One region of the Arthrobacter sp. PTI12 genome, then DNA from elsewhere that is predicted to be linked to it. Evidence: predicted binding sites of a transcription regulator. Region 1 holds the regulator's gene; the other holds the start of a gene.

Region 1 (3,410 bases):
CGGTAAATTCTTCGCCGCGCATTTCCGCAAGGCGCCGAAGCAGTTCTTCCTGTCCGCTGTCGAGGTTCCGCGGCGTTTCCACGCTCAAATGCACCAGCAGGTCCCCTCTGCCGTATCCGCGCAGGTGGGTCACCCCAAGGCCGCGAAGGGTAATCACTTCGCCCGACTGCGTGCCGGGCTTGATCGTGAGTTCCTGATCACCGTCGAAGCTCTTCATTATCACGTTGGTGCCGAGGGCCGCAGCTGTCATCGGCACGCTCAGGGTCGCGTGAAGGTCGTCGCCCTCACGAAGGAAGGTCGAGTCGCTGTTGACCCGAATCTCTACGTAGAGATCGCCCTGGGGACCGCCGGCCGTGCCGACCTCGCCCTGGCCGGCTAGCTGGATACGGGTACCTGTAGCGACACCCGCGGGCACCTTGATGGTGAGGCTTCGGCGGGAACGGATGCGGCCATCCCCATTGCATTCGTTACAGGGATGCGGGATGACGGTTCCGTACCCCTGGCAGGTGCCGCAGGTCGCCGTCGTCATTACCTGACCGAGGATGGACCGAACCGCACGCTGCACCTGACCGGATCCGCCGCAGATATCACAGGTTCGCGGGGAAGTGCCCGGCTGGGTACAGGATCCATCGCAGGTAGGACACACCGCCGCTGAATCTACCTCGATCTTCTTGTTGGTACCGAAGACTGCATCCTTCAGGTCGATCCGGACGGCTATCAACGCGTCCTGACCGCGTTGGGTTCGGGATGGGGGGCCGCTGGGACCGCCTCCGCCGAAGAATGTCTCGAAAATGTCCTGGAACGCAAAGCCCGAGCCGGAATAACCGGCACCGAATCCATTGTCGGTGCCGTTTTCATTACCGGTGGTGTCGTAGACGCGCCGCTTCTGGGGATCCGAGAGTACCTCGTACGCGCGCGTGACGAGCTTGAACTCCTCAGCTGCTTCCGTGCCGACGTTGACGTCCGGGTGGAGCTTGCGGGCAAGCTTCCGGTAGGCCTTCTTGATTTCTTCGCCGCTGGCGTCGCGTGCAACGCCAAGGACCTCGTAGTGATTACTCACTCCTGCACATCACTTCCTGTTATCTCACCGCGTGAGCGGCTGGGCTTCATGGGCTCCGTCATCCGGTCAAGATTCATCGAGGATGCGGGAAAGGTAGCGGGCCACCGCTCTCACGGCGGCCATGGTGGTCGGGTAATCCATTCTCGTGGGGCCAAGCACTCCCACCTTTGCCAGTGAATCCGGTCCATAGCCGGTAGCAATCACGGAGGCTTCGGCCAAACCGCCATACGGGTTCTCCCGGCCGATGCGGACCGAGATGCCCAGAGCATCCTGCCCCATCTCGGAAAGCAACCGAAGCATGACAACCTGTTCCTCAAGCGCTTCCAGGACCGGACCAATGGTTAAAGGAAAGTCGAGGGTTGAGCGGGCGAGGTTGGCCGTGCCCGCCAGCACGATCCGGTCTTCCCTGTTAGCGGCTGACAACTGTTCGAGGCTGTGTCCAATTGCCTGGCCGAGAGATTGCAGCGAGGGGGGAAGATCCGCAATGCACGCACCGAGTTCCTGGGGAACCGACGGCAGACGAACACCGGAAACCCTTTCCAGAAAATGCTGGCGCAGGTCGGCCAGGTCATTTTCCTGTGCCTCGGCGGGCACGGACACTACGCGCTGCTGCACAGCGCCGTTCGTGGAGATCAGCACCACGAGCGCGCGACCGGGAGCGAGCAGCACGAGTTCGATGTGGCGGACGGAGGCCGTGCCCAGGTGCGGGTACTGCACGACCGCAACCTGGTTGGTGAGTTGGGCGAGCAGGCGGACGGTGCGGTCGAGGACGTCGTCGAGATCGTCTGCGCCCTCGAGGAGTGCGCGGATAGCCCGCTTTTCCGGGGCCGACAGCGGCTTGACCTCGGCGATCCGGTCGACGAACAACCGATAACCCTTGTCGGTCGGGATGCGGCCGGAACTGGTATGCGGGGCTGTGATCAGGCCCTCTTCTTCCAGAAGTGCCATGTCATTGCGGATTGTTGCCGAAGATACGCCCAGCCTGTGGCGCTCGACCAGCGCCTTGGATCCCACCGGCTCGCGGGAATGGACGTAATCCTCAACGATGGCCCGCAGGACTTCAAGCCGCCTGGGTTCGCTCATGTTCACCTCCGATGTACTTTCCTGCCCTGTTTCTGAGTTAGCACTCAACACACCTAAGTGCCAAGTCTAATACGATCGAGGCGATTGTTAGCATTGGCTCTGCCTGTTCCGAAGGCAGGGATTTGTGGAAGCGAGCGAAGTCACATGTCGTATCACGAGTGGGGAGCACAGGATCTTACCGGACCCCGGGCCGCCCCGGCCGCCAAGGTCGAAGCCCGTCCCGGCGTCGTCCTTGAAGACGTGCAGAGCGGATTCGTCGGGGAGATCCTGCGCACGGAGAAGGCAGGTGGGATGCACGTGATGGTCCTTGAGGACCGCCGCGGCAAGCGACGCACTTTTCCGCTCGGCTTCGGCTTCCACCATGAAGGTTCGCCGGTGGAACTGATTCCTGCCCGCGCGCAGTCAGCAGCACAGCTGAGAACGGCGTCGGGCTCTGTCCGGGTTGCCGGAGCGCGGGCGCGCACGGCTCGGGCCAGCAGGATCTGGGTCGAGGGCAAACACGATGCCGAGCTGGTGGAGAAGGTGTGGGGAGACGACCTGCGGGTTGAGGGCATCGTGGTGGAGCCGTTGCATGGCGTAGACGATCTGGCAGCAGCCGTGCGGGACTTTGCTCCCTCCGCCGGACGCCGCCTGGGTATCCTCGTCGATCATCTACTGCCCGGCACCAAGGAAGCCCGGATCGCGGCCGGGGCGATGACGGTGGCGGGCGCCGCCGGGAACGTACTGATTGTCGGGCACCCCTACGTCGATGTGTGGCAGGCTGTGAAGCCGCGTGCTCTTGGTCTTGATGCCTGGCCGGTAATACCCCGCGGCGAGGACTGGAAGACGGGGATATTGAGCCGGTTAAGCTGGCCGCACTCCACGCAGGCGGATGCCGCGAACGGCTGGAAGCGCATCCTCAACGGCGTCAGCACCTACGCTGATCTCGAACCGACGCTGCTCGGGCGCGTCGAGGAAGTCATTGATTTCCTCACTGCACCGGGAGCCGGCGCATAGCCATTGAAGGCTTCGTCGCGGCACACGCGACTGCGCCCGGCCGGTACACCAAGTACCCTTGAGGAAGTAAGTTCCGCTTGTGTGAGCGGTGAAGTCCGAACAGCCCGAAGGAAGTACCGTTGCCTAACAGCGCAGACCGGCACGGGGACGCCCAGTCACGACAGGCGCCCCGGGACTCTGATCCCGCGTTCCAGGGTGCCAGTTCCAGTGCGCCACCGCTGAGTCCGTCGGAAGACCGTCAGTGGGCAACGCTGTCCCACTTCCTCGGCAT
Region 2 (3,410 bases), 1.2 Mb from region 1:
GAGCATGCAGGGACCGGCGCAGACAGACCAGAACGGCCACGCAGCGGGCGTGCGGGAGTCAGGCCTGGGTGAGCGGGAAGAGCGGATACTTGAGCTCGAGAGACAGTGGTGGAAATACTCGGGGGCCAAAGAGCAGGCCATTCGTGAGCTGTTTGATCTCTCTGCCACGCACTATTACCAGATCCTCAATGCGCTTATCGATACAGAAGCCGCGCTTGCCCATGACCCGATGCTCGTGAAGAGACTGCGTAGACTACGTACAACCCGCCAACGCGCCCGATCAGCGCGCCGTCTTGGCGTCGATGTCTAGCACCCACGTCCACCCAATCCAAGGATTCCCCGCACCATGACCCAATACCCCCGCGACGAATTCGACCAGGTTCCCGAATCCGCCGCCCGGCAGGGAGTCCACCGCGAGCGCATTGTGCCTCCGCGATCTAGCGGTCTGGCATTGAAGGTTGTTGCGGGAGTCCTGGTCCTCGCGGTTGGTCTGGCCGCATACTTCCTCTTTCCGCGCCTTGGGCTTGGGCAGGCCAGCGATGTCACTCCGGGGAGCACCAGTTCTGCGCCGATGCCGTCCATCACGGCCGAGGGGGCGGCGGGCGAACCCAGCGAAGACGCCAGTGAATCTGCGGAGTCCACGGAATCTGTGTCGCCCAGTGCCGCACCCACTCCCGGGGAAGAGTCGACTGCCGGCTCGGAACCGACAACCGAAGAGGAACCGACAGCCGAGGCAACCGATTCGCCGTCAGAAGCGGCAGCAGTCGTCGACATCACCCAGCCGGTTGCCGTGCTGAACGCCACCGCGGTCAGCGGGCTGGCAAGCACAGCGGCGGGCAGGCTGCAGGCGGATGGCTGGAACGTGACCCAGATCGGCAACTGGTCCGGCCAGCAGCTGCAGGGGTCCATCGTGCTCTACAACGCAGAGGAGCAGCGCCCCACGGCTGAGGCGCTCGCCGGTGCCCTTGGTATCGGCGCTGTCCAGGGCAATGCGGGTTTCGGCGATATCACCGTGGTGGTTGGCCCCGGCTTCCAGTGAGCCGCCCGGTTAAGGATCAATAACATTCACTGTGTTCCGCATCACTGCTTTCGAGTTCTGGGATTAGATGTATCTCAGCCCCGCCGTCAATAGTTAAGCGGGGGATCTACATAGTGGGAGAACAACATGGCGCAGGGAACCGTGAAATGGTTCAACGCTGAAAAGGGCTACGGCTTCATCACTGTCGATGAGGGCGGGGCGGATGTCTTTGTGCACTGGTCCGCAATAGACATGGAGGGCTACCGTGCACTCGATGAGGGCCAGCGGGTCCAATTCGAAATCGGAGAAGGCCAGAAGGGCCCGCAGGCGGAGGCCGTGCGGCTCGCATCCTGAGCAACCCAAGCAACACCAAACAACGACGGCGCGCTTCCCCTGTCAGGGCTGGTGCGCCGTCGTCGTTATTTTCCCCAAGGCGAAACAGCTTGCACTCGCAGTGTGTGAGTGCTAATTATTGACTTAGCACTCTGGTGTGACGACTGCTAAGACGCCACGCTGGGAGTGAACCAGGCAACCTCTGTGGTGAGGGCTGGTTGGGGAGGTACAGAGATCCTCCCGGATCAGTCCGTCCGTCGCGGGCATCACAGGCCGGTAGCAGCATACGCATGACCGTCCCGAAAGGACCTACGCCGTTATGGCCAAGATCATTTCTTTTGATGAAGAGGCACGCCGCGGCCTCGAGCGCGGATTGAACATCCTCGCTGACGCAGTCAAGGTTACGCTGGGCCCCCGCGGTCGCAACGTTGTCCTTGAGAAGAAGTGGGGCGCTCCCACGATCACCAACGATGGCGTTTCCATCGCCAAGGAGATCGAACTCGACGATCCGTTCGAGAAGATCGGGGCCGAGCTGGTCAAGGAAGTTGCAAAGAAGACCGACGACGTCGCCGGTGACGGAACCACCACCGCCACCGTCCTCGCCCAGGCACTCGTCAAGGAAGGCCTGCGCAACGTAGCCGCCGGTGCTGATCCGTTGAGCCTCAAGCGCGGAATCGAGAAGGCAGTTGACGCCGTCACCGCCGAGCTCCTCGCCTCCGCCAAGGAGATCGAGACCAAGGAAGAGATCGCAGCTACGGCTTCGATCTCCGCCGGTGACCAGCAGATCGGTGACCTCATCGCTGAAGCCCTCGACAAGGTGGGCAAGGAAGGCGTCATCACCGTCGAGGAGTCCAACACTTTTGGCCTCGAGCTTGAGCTCACAGAGGGTATGCGCTTCGACAAGGGTTACATTTCCGGCTACTTCGTCACCGACGCAGAACGCCAGGAGACGGTCCTTGAAGACCCCTACGTCCTGATCGTCAACTCGAAGATCTCCAACGTCAAGGATCTCGTCGCTGTTCTTGAGAAGGTCATGCAGTCCGGCAAGCCGCTGCTGATCATCGCCGAAGACATCGAGGGCGAAGCCTTGGCTACCCTCGTGGTCAACAAGATTCGCGGCACCTTCAAGTCCGTTGCCGTCAAGGCACCGGGCTTCGGCGACCGCCGCAAGGCTCAGCTGGCTGACATCGCCATCCTCACCGGTGGCCAGGTCATCGCTGAGGAAGTTGGCCTCAAGCTGGAGAACGCAACCCTGGACCTTCTGGGCCAGGCACGCAAGGTTGTCGTCACCAAGGACGAGACCACCATCGTTGAGGGTGCAGGCAACGCCGAGGAGATCGCCGGCCGGGTTGCACAGATCCGCGCCGAGATCGAGAACTCCGACTCGGACTACGACCGCGAGAAGCTGCAGGAACGTCTGGCCAAGCTGGCAGGCGGCGTTGCAGTCATCAAGGCCGGAGCCGCAACCGAGGTTGAGCTCAAGGAGCGCAAGCACCGCATTGAGGACGCCGTCCGCAACGCAAAAGCTGCTGTTGAAGAAGGCATTGTTGCCGGTGGCGGCGTGGCCCTGATTCAGGCCGGCGCCAAGGCATTCGCCAACCTCAACCTTGAGGGCGACGAGGCAACCGGTGCAAACATCGTTCGCATCGCCATCGACGCTCCCCTCAAGCAGATCGCTTTCAACGCTGGCCTCGAGCCCGGCGTTGTGATCGAGAAGGTTCGCGGCCTGCCCGCCGGCCATGGCCTCAACGCCGCGACCGGCGATTACGAGGACCTCCTGGCTGCCGGCGTGAACGACCCCGTGAAGGTTACCCGCTCTGCACTGCAGAACGCTGCCTCCATTGCGGGCCTGTTCCTCACCACCGAAGCTGTTGTCGCGGACAAGCCTGAGAAGGCTGCTCCCGCAGGCGGCGGCGACGAAATGGGCGGCATGGGCGGGATGGGCGGCTTCTAAGCTTCCCAGCCTCACCAGCAGGAATACCTGCGAAGAGAGTTACACCAAAGGCCGGTCCCTCACGGGGCCGGCCTTTGGGCTGTGCTGGAAGATTTGTGCAGCTAT

What was found. The regulator HrcA, encoded in region 1, represses chaperone genes, less so after heat shock. The targets are predictions, from matches to a motif close to TTNGCACTCGNNNNNNNCGAGTGCNAA.
Region 2: the regulator HrcA is predicted to act here: its motif matches at 1,496-1,522, upstream of groL (chaperonin GroEL).

What each region holds. Positions count from the first base shown of each region.
Region 1 covers NZ_CM155256.1:2,196,223-2,199,632, forward strand. Annotated here, with positions in the region: gene dnaJ (molecular chaperone DnaJ) at 1-1,060, opposite strand, end outside; gene hrcA (heat-inducible transcriptional repressor HrcA) at 1,127-2,143, opposite strand; gene AC1MBU_RS10560 (DUF3097 family protein) at 2,288-3,139, shown strand; gene AC1MBU_RS10565 (DUF4870 domain-containing protein) at 3,259-3,410, shown strand, end outside.
Region 2 covers NZ_CM155256.1:996,885-1,000,294, forward strand. Annotated here, with positions in the region: gene AC1MBU_RS04975 (DUF3263 domain-containing protein) at 5-310, shown strand; gene AC1MBU_RS04980 (LytR C-terminal domain-containing protein) at 347-1,039, shown strand; gene AC1MBU_RS04985 (cold-shock protein) at 1,166-1,372, shown strand; gene groL (chaperonin GroEL) at 1,671-3,305, shown strand.